Regions from separate parts of the Dorea sp. AF24-7LB genome, predicted to be linked through region 2. Evidence: predicted binding sites of a transcription regulator. Region 2 holds the regulator's gene; each other region holds the start of a gene.

The links. The regulator Rex, encoded in region 2, represses fermentation and respiration genes when NADH is low (regulators of the CRP and FNR family bind a similar motif). The targets are predictions, from matches to a motif close to ATTGTTAANTANTTAACAAT.
Region 1: a site for Rex is predicted at 4,754-4,773, ahead of adhE (bifunctional acetaldehyde-CoA/alcohol dehydrogenase). Genes of this name have one in related genera too.
Region 3: a site for Rex is predicted at 3,930-3,949, ahead of DWY31_RS05650 (glycerol dehydrogenase). Genes of this name have one in related genera too.

The regions. Positions count from the first base shown of each region.
Region 1 is NZ_QUFR01000011.1:52,955-59,846, reverse strand. Features, by position in the region: gene DWY31_RS10995 (PTS transporter subunit IIABC) at 1-1,394, opposite strand, end outside; gene adhE (bifunctional acetaldehyde-CoA/alcohol dehydrogenase) at 2,035-4,650, opposite strand; gene dusB (tRNA dihydrouridine synthase DusB) at 4,856-5,812, opposite strand; gene DWY31_RS10980 (type III pantothenate kinase) at 5,815-6,588, opposite strand; gene DWY31_RS10975 (DUF6145 family protein) at 6,598-6,892, opposite strand, start outside.
Region 2 is NZ_QUFR01000001.1:267,059-273,950, forward strand. Features, by position in the region: gene ppk1 (polyphosphate kinase 1) at 1-1,871, shown strand, start outside; gene abc-f (ribosomal protection-like ABC-F family protein) at 2,029-3,954, opposite strand; gene DWY31_RS01320 (redox-sensing transcriptional repressor Rex) at 4,089-4,745, shown strand; gene DWY31_RS01325 (NAD(P)H-hydrate dehydratase) at 4,919-6,418, shown strand; gene alr (alanine racemase) at 6,431-6,892, shown strand, end outside.
Region 3 is NZ_QUFR01000004.1:74,436-81,327, forward strand. Features, by position in the region: gene DWY31_RS05635 (ATP-binding protein) at 1-1,838, opposite strand, end outside; gene DWY31_RS05640 (RNA polymerase sigma factor) at 2,062-2,559, shown strand; gene DWY31_RS05645 (anti-sigma factor C-terminal domain-containing protein) at 2,556-3,839, shown strand; gene DWY31_RS05650 (glycerol dehydrogenase) at 4,023-5,117, shown strand; gene DWY31_RS05655 (DUF2798 domain-containing protein) at 5,204-5,695, opposite strand; gene DWY31_RS05660 (CocE/NonD family hydrolase) at 5,986-6,892, opposite strand, start outside.

The DNA.
Region 1 (6,892 bases), on a different contig from region 2:
TTTTTCTTTCCACCAAGTCCTACAAGAATTCCTTCTGATACTGCATCCTCTGGATTTGCTGCTGCACCTTCTTTTCTTGCGTTGACATCTGCTCTCGTATAAAGCTTTACTTCTTCCACATCGTCACGTCCCGGTGTTTTCATATCCATTTTCTTGATCAGGAAACTAAACAAGAAATAATAAACGATAAAATATCCAACTCCGACGATCACGATCCAGATCCAGTTTGTCTTTTCATTTCCCTGTAAAATTCCAAACAGGAACATATCGATCAGTCCACCGGAGAATGTCATTCCGACACCGACTTTAAAGACGTGCATCAGCATATAAGCAAGTCCTGCGAATACACAGTGAATTCCATACAGCACCGGTGCAACAAATAAGAATGTAAATTCCAGTGGCTCTGTAATTCCTGTCAGCATAGAAGTCAGGGCTGCGGATAATAATAAACCTGCAACTGCTTTCTTCTTTTCCGGTTTTGCTGTCTTATACATTGCAAGCGCGGCTCCCGGCAATCCAAAGATCATAAGTGGGAATTTTCCACTCATAAATCTTGTCGCAGATACTGCAAAATGTTTTACAGACGGATCTGCAAGCTGTGCAAAGAAAATATTCTGTGCACCTTCGATAGTTTTTCCAGCCACCTCTAATGTTCCGCCTACAGCAGTCTGCCAGAATGGAAGATAGAATACATGATGCAATCCAAACGGGATCAGCAGACGCTCCATAAATCCGTAAATCCATGTTCCTGCATATCCGGATTTCAAAACAAGATCTCCGATGTGGTAAATACCAGACTGGATCACCGGCCATACAAAGAACATTAAAATTCCGACTCCTACATAGACCAGACCGGAAATGATCGGTACAAATCTCGTTCCGCCAAAGAATGATAACACTTGCGGAAGTTCGATCTTATAAAAGCGGTTATGCAGCGCCGCAACTCCAAGCCCTACGATAATTCCACCGAACACACCCATCTGCAGGGAAGTGATTCCACATACATCTGCAACTGCTCCTTCTAACATCGCGTCTGCTCCACCGTTTGCCGTAATCAGCGCCCCGATGGAAGCGTGCATGATAAAAAATGAGATTACAGATGCAAGTGCTGCAACTTCTTTCTCTTTCTTTGCCATACCGATTGCAACACCCATTGCAAAAATCACCGGCAGATTCGTGAAAATAATATTTCCGGCTGCACTCATAACCTGCAGGATCAAGTTCAGCACCGTACCCGGTCCCATAATCTTCATCAGTCCATACGTTTTCAACATTGTTTCATTGGTGAACGATCCACCAAGCCCGAGCAGCAGTCCCGCTACCGGAAGAATTGCGATCGGAAGCATGAAGGATCTTCCTACTCTCTGCAAAACTCCGAAAATTTTGTCTTTCATAGTTTTTCTTCTCCTTTAGTTTCTTGTTATAGTGTATCCGTTTTTAACATTTATATAGGAGAATTCTCCGCTTCGCGCGAGTGGACATCTTTTCAGAGAGGTTTATGCAAGAAAAACAAAGTATCATATATACAGCAAAAAAAAGACATTACCCCTACATAAATATCAAAATACTTATGCACAGTTAATGCCTGCTTACTCAGTTACACACCATGTATGCCATATTTATAACATATCAAAAAAAGAAAGTCAAGATGTAAATTTTATAGAAATCACATACAAAATTTACATCCTGACTCACCTTTGTTGTACTGCGCACAGCTTTGGCGTGCTCATAATTTGTGGTATCCAGCTTCTTCTCTGTTTTCTTTACAGATAGTTCATAAGAAGTCGCCTCCTGTCAGGAACGGCAGCGGATGTAAAGGACTTCACCGGCGTTGACTTTCTGCCATAAAATTGGCGCTGTCCCTCAGCCTTACAGTTAAAACTGACGCTCCGGTCAGCGGCAGGTATATGTCAATTATAGCAACACAGCACGGCCTTGAAAAGTAAAGAAAGCCGGAATATGAATTTTATAGAAATCACATACAAAATTCACATCCCGGCTGACTACCGTTATTTGTTCTTATTTACTACAGTTTTATTTACCATAGTAGCATTTCAGATACATTTCTTTGATCTCTTTCATCAGTGGATATCTTGGGTTAGCTGCTGTACACTGATCGTTAAATGCCTGCTCTGTCATCTCATCTAATGTATCAAGGAAGTATTTCTCATCGATACCATAGTCTTTGATCGTCTTCTTGATACCGATCTTCTCTTTGAGTACTTCCAGTTTTGCAAGGAAGTTTTCAAATACTTCTTCATCTGTATTTCCCTGGCATCCTGCGAAACGTCCAAGCTCTGCATAGCGGGCAAGTGCGTGTGGATACTGGTACTGAGAAAATGTTCCCATCTTTGTCGGTACTTCTGCTGCATTATATCGCATAACTTCTGTTAAAATAACTGCGTTTGCAACACCGTGTGGCAGATGGTGGAACGCTCCTAATTTATGAGCCATTGAGTGGTTCAGTCCAAGGAATGCATTTGCAAATGCCATACCAGCCATGCAGGAAGCATTTGCCATATGTTCTCTTGCAATCGGATCATTTGCTCCGTTTTCATAAGCAGATGGCAGGTTTTCAAATACCATTTTCACTGCTTTCATAGCAAGACCATCAGTATAATCTGTTGCCATGATAGATACATATGCCTCGATCGCATGTGTCATAACATCAATACCGGATGCACTTGTCAGTCCTTTTGGAGCTGTCATTGCATTGTCAACATCTACGATTGCCATATTCGGAAGCAGTTCGTAGTCAGCAATCGGCCATTTTACACCAGTCTCTGCATCTGTGATGATCGCGAAAGGTGTCACCTCAGATCCTGTTCCAGAAGATGTAGGAATTGCTACGAAATATGCCTTCTCTCCCATTTTCGGGAATGTAAATACTCTCTTACGGATATCCATGAAATCCATTGCCATGTCTTCAAAGTTTGCTTCTGGATGTTCATACATCACCCACATAATCTTTCCGGCATCCATTGCAGATCCACCACCGAGTGCGATGATTGTATCCGGCTCAAATGCGCGCATCTGGTCTGCACCTTTCTGTGCACACTGTAATGTCGGATCCGGTGCTACTTCATAGAAGCATGTGTGCTGAATTCCCATCTCATCCAGTTTCTTTTCAATCGGTTTTACATATCCATTTTTATATAAGAAGCTGTCGGTTACGATAAATGCTTTTTTCTTATGCATTACGGTTCCAAGTTCATCCAGTGCTACCGGCATACAGCCTTTCTTAAAGTATACTTTCTCAGGTGTTCTGAACCACAGCATGTTCTCTCTCCTCTCAGCTACCGTCTTAATGTTGATCAAATGTTTTACGCCTACGTTCTCTGATACAGAGTTTCCACCCCATGAACCACATCCAAGTGTGAGGGACGGAGCAAGTTTGAAGTTGTACAGATCACCGATTCCACCGTGTGAAGATGGTGTATTAATAAGGATTCGGCATGTCTTCATTGCTGCTGCATGCTTTGCAATCTTTTCTGTCTGTGCCGGATGCACATATAAAGAAGCTGTATGTCCATATCCACCGTCAGCTACAAGCTGAGCTGCTTTTCCAAGTGCCTCATCAAATGTCTTTGCTCTGTACATTGCGAGTACCGGAGATAATTTCTCGTGTGCAAATTCTTCTGAAATATCAACGGATTCTACTTCACCGATCAGGATCTTTGTATTTTCCGGAACTTTTACACCTGCCAGTTTTGCAATCTCGTAAGCAGACTTTCCAGGGATCTTATTGTTCAATGCGCCGTTGATGATGATTGTCTTACGAACTTTATCAAGCTCTTCGCCTGGTTTCAGGAAATAACATCCACGGTATGCAAATTCTTTCTTTACTTCATCATAAATGCTGTCCAGTACAGTTACAGACTGCTCAGATGCACAGATCATACCATTATCAAATGTCTTAGAATGAATGATGGAGTTTACTGCCATCCTTACATCTGCTGTGTCATCAATAATAACCGGTGTATTACCAGCTCCAACTCCGAGTGCCGGTTTGCCGGAAGAATATGCTGCTTTTACCATTCCAGGTCCGCCGGTTGCAAGAATAATATCTGCATCTCTCATAACGGTATTCGTCAGCTCCAGTGAAGGTGTATCGATCCATCCGATGATTCCTTCCGGTGCTCCTGCTTTCACTGCCGCATCCAGAACAACTTTTGCTGCTGCAATTGTAGATGCCTTAGCTGCCGGATGTGGACTAATGATGATTGCATTTCTTGTCTTCAAGCAGATCAGTGTTTTGAAAATTGCTGTTGATGTCGGGTTTGTTGTAGGAATAACTGCCGCAACCAGTCCGATTGGTTCTGCAATCTTCTTAATTCCATATGCTTTATCTTCTTCGATCACGCCACAGGTTTTTGTATTCTTGTATGCGTTATAAATATATTCTGCTGCGTAATGGTTTTTAATAACCTTATCTTCAACGATTCCACGACCTGTTTCTTCGACTGCCTGTTTCGCAAGAGGGATACGCATCTTATTGGCTGCCATTGCTGCTTCGAAGAAAATCTTATCAACTTGTTCCTGCGTGTATGTAGCAAAGATCTTCTGTGCTTCTCTCATCGCTTTCATTTTTGCTTCAAGAGTTTCCACGCTATCAATGATTGTTGGTACTGTCTCTTTTTTCTTTGCCATCTTCTGATCCTCCTGTAAATGGTATATGTGATTTCTTTCTATGTTTCATACTATACATACTCGTTAATATTTTGTCAATTACTTTTGGTATTTTTTTAACATATTTGTTAATTTTTAAACAATCGCTTCGAAAAGCAATAATTTTCAGGAGGATTTTTGTATATATTTACCACACTATCAATGCGGTGTAATAAAGTAGCTATCATTATTTGATCTTCTCATAAAGAAGTGCTTCCAATTCTTCGTAAGATTCTGTCCGGTTGATTTCATCTCTTAATTTGGATGAGCCTTTCATTCCTTTCGTATACCAAGCAACGTGTTTTCGCATCTCGCGGATACCGATAAAGTCACCCTTGTACTCCATCTGAAGTCTCGCATGTCTTAGCATTGTCTCGCGAATCACTTCCGGCGAAGGACGTTCCGGCAGTTTTCCAGTCTTTTCGTATTCCAGAAGTTCTCTGAAAATCCATGGATTTCCCTGGGCGCCTCGTCCGATCATTACGCCATCACAGCCGGTTTCTTCCCGCATCCGGATTGCCTGCTCTCCGGTTGTCACATCACCGTTTCCGATAACCGGAATAGACACTGCTGCTTTAACCTGTCTTATAATATCCCAGTCTGCTTTTCCGGAATAATACTGCTCTCTTGTTCTTCCATGTACGGCTACTGCTTTTGCTCCTGCTTCTTCTGCAACTTTTGCAATCTCCACTGCATTAATATGCGCATCGTCAAATCCTTTTCTGATCTTCACTGTCACAGGTTTCTTTATTGCTTTTGCCGTCTTTGACACAATCTCATAGACAAGCTCCGGTCTTAACATAAGTGCAGAACCTTCTCCGTTCTTCACGATCTTCGGTACCGGGCAGCCCATATTGATATCCAGGATCTGAAATGGAAGTGGTTCGATCATTTTCGCGATCTCACTGATGATATCCGGCTCCGATCCGAACAGTTGCAATGAAACCGGATATTCTTCCGGATGAATCGCCAATAAAGTCTTTGTATTTTTATTCTTATATTGCAGTGCTTTCGCACTGATCATCTCCATACATAAAAGCCCTGCCCCCTGCTCTTTGCAGAGCAAACGGAAGGGCAGGTCTGTAACCCCCGCCATCGGTGCGAGGATATATGGATTTTCAAGCTTTACTTCTCCAATCTTCATGCTTAACGTTTCCTGTTCTTTTGATAAATAATATGAAGTCCTTTTAAAGTCAGCTGAGGATCATACACATCAATCGTATCTGTCTCTGCAGCAATGATTTTTCCAAGTCCTCCGGTCGCAACGACTTTTGCATTCTCATAACCAGACTCTTTTTTCAACTGATTGATGATATATTCTGTCTGTCCGATCTGTCCGTAGACCAGACCGCCCTGCATTGCCGAAATCGTCTCTTTCGCCAAAATAGATGCCGGTTTCTTAATCTCGATCGCCGGCAGCATATCTGCCTCACCCCACAATGCCTGCGCGGAAGTGCGGATTCCCGGAGCAATCACACCTGCTTCAAATGTGCCATCTGCTCCGACAATATCATACGTTGTCGCTGTTCCAAAATCTACAACAATAACAGGTCCTCCAAATAATGTATATGCTGCAACCGCATCCACGATACGATCAGCCCCTACCTGTCTCGGATTCTCTGTAACGATACGGATTCCGGTCTTAATTCCTGCTGAAACGACCATCGGTTTTACGCCAAAATATTTAATAATTGCGCTTCCTAAAGAATGCATGATATCCGGAACTACAGAGGCGATAATTACGTCTGTAATCTGTTCGCCTTCAATTCCATGTCTTTCCACCAATTCACGCAATGTGATTCCATATTCATCTGATGTACGCGGCTGTTTTGCCTTCATACGGAAAGTACCGGAGATCTTGTCTTCCGAAAAAATGCCGAGTGTAATGTTTGTATTTCCCGCATCTATAACTAATAACATATTTTCCTCCTACAGCTCTTCTCCCAGGAAGAACACTTTGTAATATAACTGCAGCGACTGCAGTAATTCCTGTTTTTCTCTCTGAAGCTGTTTGATTTTCAACTGGCTTCCAATATCATCAAACATCGGATCTCCCTCTTCAGATGTCACTTCAAAACACAACTCTCCGTTTTCTTCATAGACCAGTGTCAGTATGCCACCTACGTCGTGTACATATAACACACACATGATTTTCAGTTCGTCTTTGATATGATCCGGTAGTCCTGAAAAATCAGGATTCAGATAATATTTTTCTTCATAAGAA
Region 2 (6,892 bases):
AGACAGCCAAAGAACAGATCGAGGCAATTCTGGAAGAAGTAAAGCGGCTTGGCAAAAGACACGGGAAAGCTTTCGAAAATCTTTTGCAGGAACTGGAAGCGTATGGCGTACGTTTTGTAGATTTCCGGCATATCGACGAGGGAGCCAGTCAGAGACTGGAACGATATTTTAAGACAGAGATTGCCCCTCTCATTTCGCCTACGATCATCAGCAAGAGACAGCCGTTCCCATTTCTTAGGAACAAAGATATATATATTGTTGCAGTACTGGAAACGAAGAGTAAAAAAGAGCGTCTCGGTATCATTCCGTGCTCAAACAATGTGTTTAAACGTCTGATCGAACTGCCGGATCATCCGGGCACTTTTATGCTGTCAGAAGAATTTATCCTGCATTATGTGCCGGAAGTATTTAAAGGATACCGTATCAAGGCAAAATCTGTGATCCGTATTACAAGAAATGCGGATATCGATGCGGATGCATTGTATGATGAAGATCTGGATTATCGTGATTTTATGGCAGATCTTATCAAAAAGCGTAAAAAACTGACTCCGGTTCGCATAGAATTTTCAAGAGAAATGAATAAAAATGTTGTTGCAACATTGTGTAAATATCTGGAAATGGACAAGACGCATGTGTTTTTGTCGGATGCACCGCTGGATCTCTCATTTGTATTTGAAATCCAGGACCGTCTGAGAAAAAATCCGGAACTGTTTTATGAGAAAAAGGTGCCGCAGAAATCACCGATGTTTCAGGATGGTGAGAGTATTCTTACGCAGATACGCAGGGAAGATAAGTTACTTTCCTATCCATATGAGTCTATCCGCCCATTTCTTCATATGTTAAATGAGGCGGCAGAAGATCCGGATGTTATTTCAATAAAAATGACTCTGTACCGCCTTGCAAAGCAGAGCAAAGTCGTGGAAGCACTGGTAGAGGCGGCAGAGAATGGAAAAGAGGTTATTGTTCTTGTAGAGCTGCGTGCAAGATTTGATGAAGAAAATAATATTGAATGGTCCAGAAGACTGGAAGATGCCGGATGTCAGGTAATCTATGGGCTGGATGGATATAAAGTGCATTCCAAGCTGTGTTTGATTACAAGAAAAAATGATAATCATGTGGAATATTTTACACAGATCGGAACGGGAAATTATAATGAGAAAACATCCAGACTGTATACAGATTTATCCCTGATGACATCAGATCCTGCAATTGGTCTGGAAGCATCCAATGTATTCCAGGCACTTCTGAAAGGTGAAGTTGTTGAACAGTCAGAGAAACTTCTTGTTGCACCAAAATGCCTGCAGAACCGTGTGCTGGAAATGATTGATGAGGAAATTGAACACGCCAGACATGAAGAACCGGCATATGTCGGTGTGAAATTAAATTCGCTGACAGATAAGAAAATCATTGATAAACTGGCGGAAGCGTCAAAAGCAGGTGTAAAAATTGATCTTGTAATACGTGGAATCTGTTGTCTGCTGCCGGGAATTCCGGAAAAGACAGAAAATATCCGTGTGATCAGTATCGTAGGACGTTTTCTGGAACATTCCCGTATTTATATTTTCGGAACAGAAGAGCGCAGTAAAGTTTATATCGCATCGGCGGATTTTATGACAAGAAATACGGTACGCCGCGTGGAGGTAGCTGCGCCGGTGGAGGATGTAAGGTTGAAGGAATGTCTGCTTAAAGATTTCCGGATTATGTTAAATGACAATGTCCAGGCGCGGAAAATGAACCCGGATGGAAATTATACAAGAATAAGGAATGACAAAGAGCCACTTTCTGCCCAGGAATATTTTTATGAGGAGGCTTATAAAAAAGCCGGAAAAAAAGAGCAGCCACAGGTGAAAACGGAAACGGCAGAATCATAATGAGATGGACAATCGAATAAAGATGAAGTGATGATTCGGTATGATTATATAATTGGAATTGCACCGTTAAGTAAAAAAGGCTTTAACTTCTCGCAGTCAAAGCCTTTTTGTATTATTTATCTTATGCGATAAGAACAGTAGTTTTGACTAAGATAATTTAGTCTTCAGCAAGAATTTCCCAGTTTTTATAAAGAGTTTCCAACTCTTCCGCAATCTGTACTTTCTCTTTGGCGAGTTCCTGGCATTTGACAGAGTTTGTGAAAATCTCTTCTTGTACCATAAGTTCATCAATTTCCCGGTCGCGGTCTTCGAGTACGCTGATGCGTTCTTCCGTCTTTTTTAATTCATTCTGGCGTTTGCGTTCCTTAGCCTGCAGTTCTTTTTGTTCCTGCCAGCTTAATTTGGAAGCGGAGACTTCACCGGAATCGGTGGAAGAATCAGAAGTCATATCGATATTTTCTGTATATGCAGCTGTGAGTTCTTCCTTTTTCTCCAGGTAATAATCGTAATTTCCAATGTAATTGACAAACGTATGATGCGTAAGATCCAGGATTCTTGTGGCAGTCTGATTGATGAAATAACGGTCATGCGAAACATAGAGCAGTGTTCCGGTATAATTATTCAGCGCTTTTTCCAGAATTTCTTTTGAGGTAATGTCTAAATGGTTGGTCGGCTCATCGAGGATCAGGAAGTTTGCTTCAGAGAGCATAAGCTTTGCAAGAGAAACACGTCCTCTTTCACCACCGCTTAAATCGGAAATCCGTTTAAAGACATCGTCTCCGGTAAATAAGAATGCTGCAAGCATGTTCCGGATCTGCGTATTTGTAAGAGTCGGGTAATCATCCGAAATCTCTTCAAAGATTGTCTTTTCCATATGGAGCACATGGTGTTCCTGATCGTAGTAGCCAATCTGGACATTCGTACCAAGGGTGAAAGTTCCGTTGTCTGCAGGGAGAACCTGATTTAAAATCTTAAGCAGAGTCGTCTTGCCGGTTCCATTATCGCCGATGATCGCAACGTGTTCGCCACGCTTGATCTCAAAACTGATATCTGAAAATAACGTCTGTGGTGGAAAGGCTTTACTTAAATGTTCTACCGTCAGTACATCATTACCGCTGATGGTTGCAGGTTCAAGCTTTAACTGAAAGTCTTTGTTTGTTTCTATCGGTTTTTCTACCGGCTTGATCTTCTCAAGCATTTTCTCACGGCTTTCCGCCCGTTTGATTGATTTCTCGCGGTTGAAAGAGCGGAGCTTTTCAATAACAGCTTCCTGATGCTTGATCTCTTGCTGTTGGTTGAGATATTCTTTGATACGCGCTTCGCGGATCTGCTGTTTTTTCTGAGAGTAATCAGTATAATTACCAGAATAAGTCATCAGTTCACCGTTTTCTATTTCGATGACTTTCGTTACAATCCGGTTCAGAAAATAACGGTCGTGTGAGACGATCAGTACTGCACCCGGATAATTTAATATGTAAGTTTCCAGCCACGTGATTGAATTCAGATCCAGGTGGTTGGTCGGCTCGTCCAGAAGCAGAATATCCGGTTTAGTAAGCAGAAGTTTGCCGAGAGAAACACGGGTTTTCTGTCCTCCGGAGAGCGTATTCACCGGTTTGGTAAATTCTTCTTCCTGAAAACCTAGTCCCTTTAAGACGCCAGTCAGTTCGCTTTCATAAGCATATCCATTTTCGCGTTCAAATGCTGCGGTCAGCCGGTTGTAGGAGTCCATGTGGTCTTCCAGAGAGTCTCCACTTAAGTCCTTCATCTCCAGTTCCAGCTGACGGATCTTCTGTTCCATGGCAATGATATCTGCTTTTGCCGTGCGCACTTCTTCGTAGATCGAACGATCTGTATTCATGTCCTGATGCTGGGCGAGATATCCCATAGTCTTTCCTTTGGTCAGGATGACGGAACCACCATCTGACGGCAGTTCTCCGGCAATTATCTTGAAAATAGTAGATTTGCCGGCTCCGTTCGGGCCTACAAGGGCAGCTTTCTCATGATCTTCTATATGAAAAGAACCATCTTTCACAATGATTTCTTCACCAAATGTTTTGTTAATTCCATGACAGGCAAGTATCATAAAAAATTCCTCCTTATCTGTTCACATACGTTCTTATTATAACGAAAACGTAATAAAAAAACTACTAAAAAATTGACTTTATTCATACAATTTTATATAATAACAGTTAGAATACATATGGGAAGGTGAAAAAATTGGATAATCGAGGAATATCACAGGCAGTCATCCGACGTTTGCCGCGATATTATAGATATTTAGGAGAACTCCTTGAAAATGGGGTAGAACGTATTTCTTCTAACGATCTGAGCAAAAGGATGAAGGTTACTGCGTCTCAGATTCGTCAGGATCTTAACAATTTCGGAGGATTCGGACAGCAGGGATACGGCTATAATGTCAAATATCTATATACAGAGATCGGCAAAATCCTGGGACTGGAAGAAGATCATAAGATCATAATCATTGGTGCAGGTAATTTGGGACAGGCACTTGCAAATTATGCAGCGTTTGAAAAACGTGGATTTATCCTGACCGGAATTTTTGATGTAAATCCGCGTCTGGAGGGAGTTGCGATTCGTGGAGTGCCGATCCGCATGATGGACGAGTTGAAGTCCTTTGTCCAGAAGAATGATGTAGAGATTGCTGTACTTACAATTCCAAAAGAGAAGGCAATCGAAGTTGCGAATATGCTTGTGGAGAACGGCGTGCGCGCGATTTGGAACTTTGCACATACAGACCTCAATCTGCCGGATAATATCATTGTTGAGAATGTGCATTTGTCAGAGAGTCTGATGCAGTTATCTTATAACATCAGTCGTTATAATGAAGACCAGCGCAAAAAAGGAAAGAACTAGTAAAAGCAGACGTATAGAAACAGGCATGTGTATACAGGCTTGTTTTTATACGTCCTTTTTATATGATACCTGAGCAGAAAAGCCTGCATTCATGTGAGCTTGTCAGTAAGCGGATGTAAGGTTTTGTGACTCCGCAGGTGTCATAGGTACGATTATATTAGGGAGATGAGTATATGAGGTTTTTACCGGATGGAGACAGTATGAAGGCGGCAGATAAGGATACGATAGAGAATCTCGGTATCCCATCACTGGAACTGATGGAACGTGCGGCGAGGAGTTGTATTGATTCCATGAAAAAGGAAAAGCTGGATTTTACAGATGTTCTGATTGTCTGTGGATCGGGAAATAATGGCGGAGATGGTTTTGCTGTCGCGAGACTTTTAAAAGAAGAAGGATGTGCGGTTACTGTTTTTATGGCGGGGAATCCGGCACATTTAAGTGCGGAATGCCGATATCAGTGGAAGCTTTTTGAAAGCATTGGAGGATCGATCCGCGACCACTACCCGGATGGCACATACAGCCTGATCATTGATGCTATATTCGGTGTTGGTCTGAGTCGGGAAGTAACCGGGCATTACCGGGAAGTTATTGAGTGGATGAATGAAGCGTCCGGAACAAAAGTTGCAGTGGATATTCCATCGGGAATCAATGCCGGAAATGGTTGTGTGCTTGGTATTGCATTCCGCGCAGATTATACAGTGACGTTTCAGGTTGAGAAGATCGGACTTATCTTTTATCCTGGAAAAGAATATGCAGGTAAAGTCACAGTGACAGATATCGGAATATCACTCCGGACGATGGAGAAGAACAAGAACATTGCATATCTGCCGGACAGAGAGGAATATATCAGAATGCTGCCGGACAGACCGGAAGATTCCAATAAGGGTACTTATGGAAGGCTGCTTGTGATCGCCGGAAGTAAAGGGATGAGCGGAGCTGCATTTCTTAATGCAATGGCAGCTTATCGGATGGGAGCCGGACTGGTGCAGATTTATACGGAGGAATCGAACCGGATCATTTTACAGGCACTCCTGCCGGAAGCAATCATCACAACCTATACAGAATTTGACAAGGAAGAAGTGAAACGGCTTTTAAGTCACGCAGATGCGGTATGCATTGGTTCCGGACTTAGTAGATCCAAGACTGCAAAGAAGATTTTAAAAACCGTATTGTCCAATGTGGAAGTAGCATGTGTGATCGATGCAGATGGACTGAATCTGCTTGCGGAGCATTTGAAATATACAGAATATCTTACAGAAGGAAGGTTTATCCTGACTCCGCATATGAAAGAGATGTCCAGACTGACCGGACTTTCTGTTCCTGAAATCAGAGCTAACAGACAGCAGGTGCTGGAATCTCTGACGAAAGAATGGAACGTTACCTGTGTCCTGAAAGATTCAAGAACGTTGATTGGAGAAGCCGGAAAACGGACCTGTGTCAATACAAGTGGCTGTCAGGCGCTGGCAAAAGGCGGTTCCGGAGATGTGCTTTGCGGTGTGATCGCCGGACTTCTGGCACAAGGAATCAGTACATTCGAGGCGGCAACTCTCGGAACTTATATACATGGATTAAGTGGTGAAACAGCTGCGAGAAAGAAAAACAGTTACAGTATTCTGGCAAGGGATCTGCTTGAGATCCTTGCAACAACGGACATTACAAATAGTAATTTATAAGGAGGAAGAACAATGAAAAATTATACAAGAGTGTGTGCAAGAATCAATCTGGATGCAATTGAATCAAACGTAGAGAATATGAAGAATAATTTACAGGAAAATGTTCCGATGATCGTTGTTATTAAGACAGATGCGTATGGACACGGTGCTGCTCAGGTAGCACATCTTCTGGAGCCAAAATCTTATGTATGGGGATTTGCAGTTGCTACATTAGATGAAGCAGTATTACTTCGTAAAGCAGATGTGACAAAACCGATCTTGATTCTTGGATGCGTCTTCCAGGATCAGAGAGAAGATCTTATCAATAACGAGATTCGAATGACAGTATATACAGAAGAGATGGCAAAAGAACTGTCTGATCTTGCCGTGAAACTTGGCAAAAAAGCTTATGTACATATCAAACTGGATACCGGTATGGGAAGAATCGGATTCAAAATCAATGACGAAAGCGCTGATACGATTGAAAGAATCAGC
Region 3 (6,892 bases), on a different contig from region 2:
CCTTCCGGTTTTTCTATGAATAAATCTACCGCCTGTTGTCCATCTCTGACAATTGTAACGTCTGCTCCTGCTTCTTTCAATTGTAATTCTGCAATTTCCGCATTTAATTCATTATCTTCAGCGAGTAGCAATGACAACCCATCAATCGTTCCATCAATCGGAAGTTCTTCGGATTTTTTCACCTCAGATTCCTCTGCCAGCTCAAAAGGAAGCGTAATCACAAATATACTGCCGACTCCTTCTCTGCTTGAAACTTCAATCGTTCCGTTCATCTTATCAATAAGTGATTTTACGATCGCCATTCCAAGCCCCGTTCCTTTGTAAATACTTCTCGCATCGGAATGTTCCTGTGCAAATGGTTCAAATATATGCTCCAGAAATTCTTCAGTCATTCCGATTCCCGTGTCAGAGATTGTCCACTGGTATGTTACAATGCCATTTTCCATGCTGGCACAGCGCATTTTCGTCGTAATTCTGCCACCAAGTGTATTATATTTGATTGAATTACTGTATATGTTCAGGAAAATCTGGCGAAGATGCAGAGCGCTTCCATATACATATGGATATTTCACTTCGTCCATCGACCGTTCATATTCTAATGTAATTCCTGCCTCGGACGCACGCAGATCAATCATATTCAGAACATCCTGCGAAAGCTGATGAAGATCAAGTGCTTCATGCATCAGGTTCACTTCTCCATTTTCCAGCTTGCTCATCTGTAAAATGTCATTGATCAGCGATAACAGATGATTTGCTGAAATCATGATCTTCTTATAATTCTCTTTTACCAGTTCTTTATCATTTTCGTGTTTTTCATTAATACGAATCAGCCCGATAATTCCATTTAACGGAGTCCTGATATCGTGACTCATGCGCGACAGGAAGCTTGTCTTTGCTACATTTGCGCGTTCTGCTGCTTCTTTGGCTTCCCGAAGTTCTCTCTGCCTGCGCTCATCTTCTGTGACAATTGCCGTAACATCACTGTGATAACCGCCTAACACCTGTTCTTTTTCTCCTTTTTCATAACATGCCCCACCGCAACGCACATAGATCATGCCCTTATCCGGATGCTCCCATTGATAAGTATTTTCTGAAACATTTCCATCCAGCATTTCCTGCACACTGTCCTGCACAGATTGTACTGCTTTCTCCGGGATACGGGAATACCAGAAATCATAAACTTCTTCCTCTGATAAAAACTGTCCCTCGATTCCAAGTACCTCTTTCATCTTCGGATTTGCATACATCCGCGGCTTTTTTCCTTCCATTAGGCGGATATACCATATTCCAAATCCTGCAGTTTCCAGAATATTGTTTGTATCCTGCAGTTCACTTTTACTCTTTTCCTGTGCTTTAAATGCCTGCGCTATTACAATATTGATAATGATAAGCGCCGCCATAAGTGCCAGACCTAGGAGCGCCGTTGTCCCCGGAACGCTCACATTGGCTTTCTTTAACGGATATGTCACCGCAAGATTGTAATTTTTATATTTCTCACTAACCAGATAATTCCATTCTTTTTCAATCTTATCTGTCTTCTTTAACCGGACTCCTTCCTTCTTCGGAAGCGGAAGAAAACTCGCCCCGTCATCTTCCCATATGTAAATTGTCATTGTCTCTGTGAATGGCATTTTAGAAATAAATTCTGTAATGTCCGCTCCATCACCGGCATTTTTATCAATTACAGATTCCGCCTGATCCAGCACCATACCGCATGCCATTCTGGCACTTTTTTTATTCATATTTATCTGCAATTCCACACTTCCACCCAGAATAAATACAAATATAATAAATAAAATAAAATTAACCTTTCCTGCGCTCACATTTTTCCGAAACATGTGAAAACCTCCCATTTTATCCCCCTCTATCTTCAATGTCACTTTTTATCCATATTTTAGACTAAAATTCAGTCTTATTATACCATAAAGTGATACCCGAAAAAATTATTAAACAAAATCGTTACCTCTTTAAAGCAAAATTGTTATATAGTTAAGAAAGCTACGGATATCTCAAGTATGAAAGTGAGGGGGTGAGGATCTGAACAAATATTTACTGGAACAACTGTATAAACGCTACTACAGAGAACTGTATCTTTACATCTATTCACTCAGTTCAAACTGCACTGTAACTGACGATATTTTACAGGATACATTTTTAAAAGCCTGGCTTTCGCTGAAGGATTCTCACACCAATATGCGTGCCTGGCTTTATATGGTAGCGAGAAATCTTTACTACAATTATTATAAGAAAGCAAAAACTCTTGCATCACTGGAGGCAATCCATACAGAAGATGTAGCTCCTGTTTCGGAATATTTTATCAAGAAGGATGTTCTGGAAGAAATTTTACAAAAAGAAGGGACAAAACAGCTTTGGGAAGCGATCCACCATTTAAAAGGACAGCAGAAAGAAGTCATTCTTTTACAATATTTTGGAGATTTTTCCCAGAAAGAAATTGCCGCCATGCTACGGCTCACTACCGGCAGCGTGAAAATGCTTGCCTATCGTGCGAAAAAAGAGCTCAAAAAATATCTTATATCATATCAGGAGGAAACAAGATGACTTATCGTGAATTAATTGAATTATATAAAGCCGGCGAACTTGAGCTGGAACAGCAGAAAAAAATAGAACAGGACATTGAGCGTCAGGAAGCTATTGGTGATTATCTTTATGAAAAAGAGGAAATTCCGGAATTAGGCGATGTATTTACGGAAAAAGACGATACCGATTTTGTCAAAGTCGTCAACCGCTCTATCCGAAGTGCTTTCCGCAAACTTGGACTCGCTGTGCTTGCAGTCACACTTGTACTGGTGTTATTTATACAATTTTGCCTGCCGTCAGTCGTTTCCAGATTTTATTATAATCCTGCCAAAGAAGCCAAGGCCGGTCAATCCACCCAGACACAGTTCAGCCGGGATATGGCAGCTTACACAGAACTGTTTCTTCCGGGTAAGCGCAGAGTTTCTGCCACTGTGGAATCAAAAGGATATGGTGATTATAATTTTACAATTCCACAGACTTTCAGCATGACCGGAACGATGACAGATGTCTCCGGTTATATTACACGCGGAAAAATCCATTACTATGACAGCAATGTTTTAAAAACGCCAGTCGGCAATTCATTTTTCTGGAATCAGGCAGATGCAAAGTCAAAAACCTCTTCTGCTTCTGAAAATGTTGCATACATGGAAAAAGTTGCAGATTTGAAAGAAGGCGAATCTATTTCCACAAGCGCCGGTGGAAACAAAGAAGATTCAAAAGCTTACATCAAAGATCTGGATTCACGTAAAATGTACTTAGCTTATGTATCTCTGGAAAATATTATGGATTATCCTTCTTTTGCAAAATATATTCAAAAGCAGAAGATCAACGAAGTATGGTGCGGTGTGCAGACAAATGCATTTGATTCTTTAGATGGTGATCCATCCTATACACTCCATACCTCAAATATCGGTTTCGTATGCAATCCTTCTTCTTTCAGCCCGATTGCATGGAATGATAAGAAATATCCTAATTTATTTCCGGGATGTAAGATCAATAAAGATGGCTGGATTGATGAAGCAGATAGTGCAATTAAAAATCTATACAAAGGAAAATATGCGAAGCAGCATTTTCTGAGCCTTTTAAATTACCTTACCGATCAGGAAAAATTTGTACAGATGATGTCCGAATCCGGTAATACCGGAACTTTTAATGCCGGAATACTTGCACAGGCGAAATCCTATGTGAAGAAACACGGACTTCACATCTATGGATACGCAACCGTTACGGATAAAGAAACTCTGGAGGAACTGATTAATCAGAAAGAAGTCTATTCAATCTATACAGAAGAGATGCAGTAAAACTAAATTTGGGACGGGGATTTTCTAGAAAATCCCCGTCCCAAATTTAACACTTTATCACATTAAACTTATCGTTATTTTTTTAATTAATATGTTAAAAAATTATCACACTTTTTTGAAATTGTGCTATACTATAGACGACAACAAAAAGATATATATAATTTCAGGAGGTAACTGATCATGATGGAGAGACTTAGAGCAATGCGTGAACCACTCAAATATGTACAGGGCAGAGATGCACTTTTGAAATTTCAGGAAGAAATGGGCTATATGGGAAAAAGATGGTTATTTGTCTGTTCCCGGAGCGGATATAAAGCCTGCCACGATAAAATCGAGCAGAGTTTTGGAGATTTAGACGACTACAGACGTTATGAAATTTTCGGCGGCATTTCCAGCAAAAGTGAAATAGCCAAAATGCAAGACATTGTAAAAGAAGACAAAATAGACACTGTTGTTGCTGTCGGAGGTGGAAGTGCAGTCGATACAGCAAAAGCAACTGCATACTATTCAGGAAAACATATCGTTATTGTTCCTACAGTTGCTGCAACTGATGCACCATGTACCGGACTTTCCGTTATTTACAACGACGATCATAGTTTTGATAAATATTTATTCTATCCTACTAACCCGGATGCAGTCATGGTTGATACGACGGTCATCGCCAATGCGCCGGTAAAATTCCTCATTGCAGGAATGGGCGATGCACTCGGAACTTATTTTGAAGGTCGCGCTTCTATCCGTACTGAATCTGCCAGTCTGGAGGGTACTGGAATCACAAGAGCCGGTCAAGCACTTGCAAGATTGTGTTATGACACACTTCGTGAATATGGTAAACAGGCTGTAGAAGCATGCAAAGTACATGCTGTTACTCCTGCTTTGGAGAATATTGTAGAGGCAAATGTATATCTTTCCGGTGTTGGTGCTGATAATGTAAACTGTGCCGCTGCACACTCTTTCTACAATGGTGTAACTTCTCTTGGAATCGCACATGCCGACCACGGCTGCTGCGTTGCACTCGGAACATTGGTTCAGCTTATTCTGGAAGGTGCTCCAAAAGAAGAATTTGAAGAAGTACAGAATTTCTGTATGGAAGTCGGTCTTCCTGTTACACTTGAAGAAATTGGAGTTACTACTGCAGAACAGGTTGAAACAATCGCCAAAAATGCCTGTGTACCAGGTGAAACCATCCACAATCTTGCCGGCGACGTACAGCCGGTTGAACTGTATGATGCCATCCTTCAGGCAGATGCAATGGGTAAGCTCGCACTTGGCAAATAATATAATCATACATTAATAAACGGGGCTGGCGCTTTAATGATTACTAGCGCGACAGCCCCGTTGTATTTCTTAATTATAACATTTCTCTATGATTCCGCACCTACTGCATCTGATGCATTTTCCTTTTCCGGAAATAATTTTCCAAAAATAAAACGAATACACGGTCCGCAGTAAAAAATCTGCCAGAATAATGCAACCGGGAAATTAAAAAATGTTGTTTCAAACCATGTTGCAAGCACATTTGCTCCTGCATTTTTGAAAAGTACTGTCGCAATCAGACTCATAACCGGACACATAATGCATACGATCATTGCAGAAATTGCAAGCACGATTACAATCTGTCTGTCCTTCGGTGTCACAATACGGAACGCAAGTGCATGTGCCATCTTATCTACTACAAAGAACTCCAGTAAAAATGCAACCGGCCACATGATTTTCATTTCTCCAAAAGCCATCAGGAAAATTTCATTGCTCATTCCACCCATGTTCAGTGCGATATTGTAACAGACCATGACGTAGACCATCAAAAATGACATCATCAGTGTAAAAAAAATGTTTTGAAATAAAGTTTTTGGCATTGTTTGTTCTCCTTTTCTCTCATAAATTCTTAAAATGGGTACAAAAAAGACACTTGTGTTGTTCGTTAATCAAGCATACACTTGTGTCGTTTCCAATTAATACCAAAATCTTTATTTATTTTTCATACGGTTAATTATTCTAACAAATTCCCGTCGAAAATGCAACTCTCAACTCCAAAATATTCTTTGATTTTTACCAGGAAAGCATTATCTTACTTTCCTGGCATCTCTTTCATTTACATCTCATCTTATAACACATCATCATAGCATATCTAAGACAATCGCTTCTGCTATTTCAGAGTTAATGTTCTGTCCTCTGCTGCTTTTGTCACAGGTACTTCCGCTTTCACAGATGCATTATCGATTGCAACACTGTAAGTCTTATGGATCAGGCAGTTTACCGGATCTTCTGTTGCAATTACAATCGCAAGGCTATGTCCCGGCTGCACCGTATATCTGGTCGCATTCAGATAAATGTTATAATCGTGATATTCACCCTTTTTAAGTTCAATACTGTTCTGCGCTGTCTCCGGTTCGTATCCTGCTTCCGGGTTACACAGGTCTGCAAATGCTCTTGTGATCACACGGTATTTTTTATGTACTGTCTTAAATTCAGCTTCATCAAATGCCGGAAGATCTCCGCCATTTACAATGCCGCCTTTTTTTACGACCTCTACCGGAACAATATTTCTCTCCGGATCAACTGTCTGAATGCTGTCAAATTCCTCATCACACACATCGCAGAGAAGAACTGCAACTTCCACATCATCCATCTTACCGGAAATTTTTGAGTTTCCAAGCTTCATCGTAAGTGTATCTGCATCATTTCTGTTCTCCGGATGGAAATCGCATTCCGCATCTCCGTCTTTTAATGCAGCTCTCATCTTCAGGCACACAGTACCCTGCACTGTAACAGCTTTCTCAAATGGTGCTGTCACATAACGTTTGCCCATGTTGGTAGATGTAATACCCATCACGTCATCGAAGTTTTCTGCACTGATTCCGGCTTTCTCCCAGTCTGTATCGATCACTGCCTCTCCCGATTCAGCGCTGTTAAGCTTCATGCTGTCACTTACGAGCCATGACTTTTCTGTTTCCCACTTCTTCTGATCATAGTTCGTCTGTGCCAGAACTTCCGGCATCTCTTCTGCATCATTTTCCACATCAAACAGATAATGAGAAATCCATTTATTTACA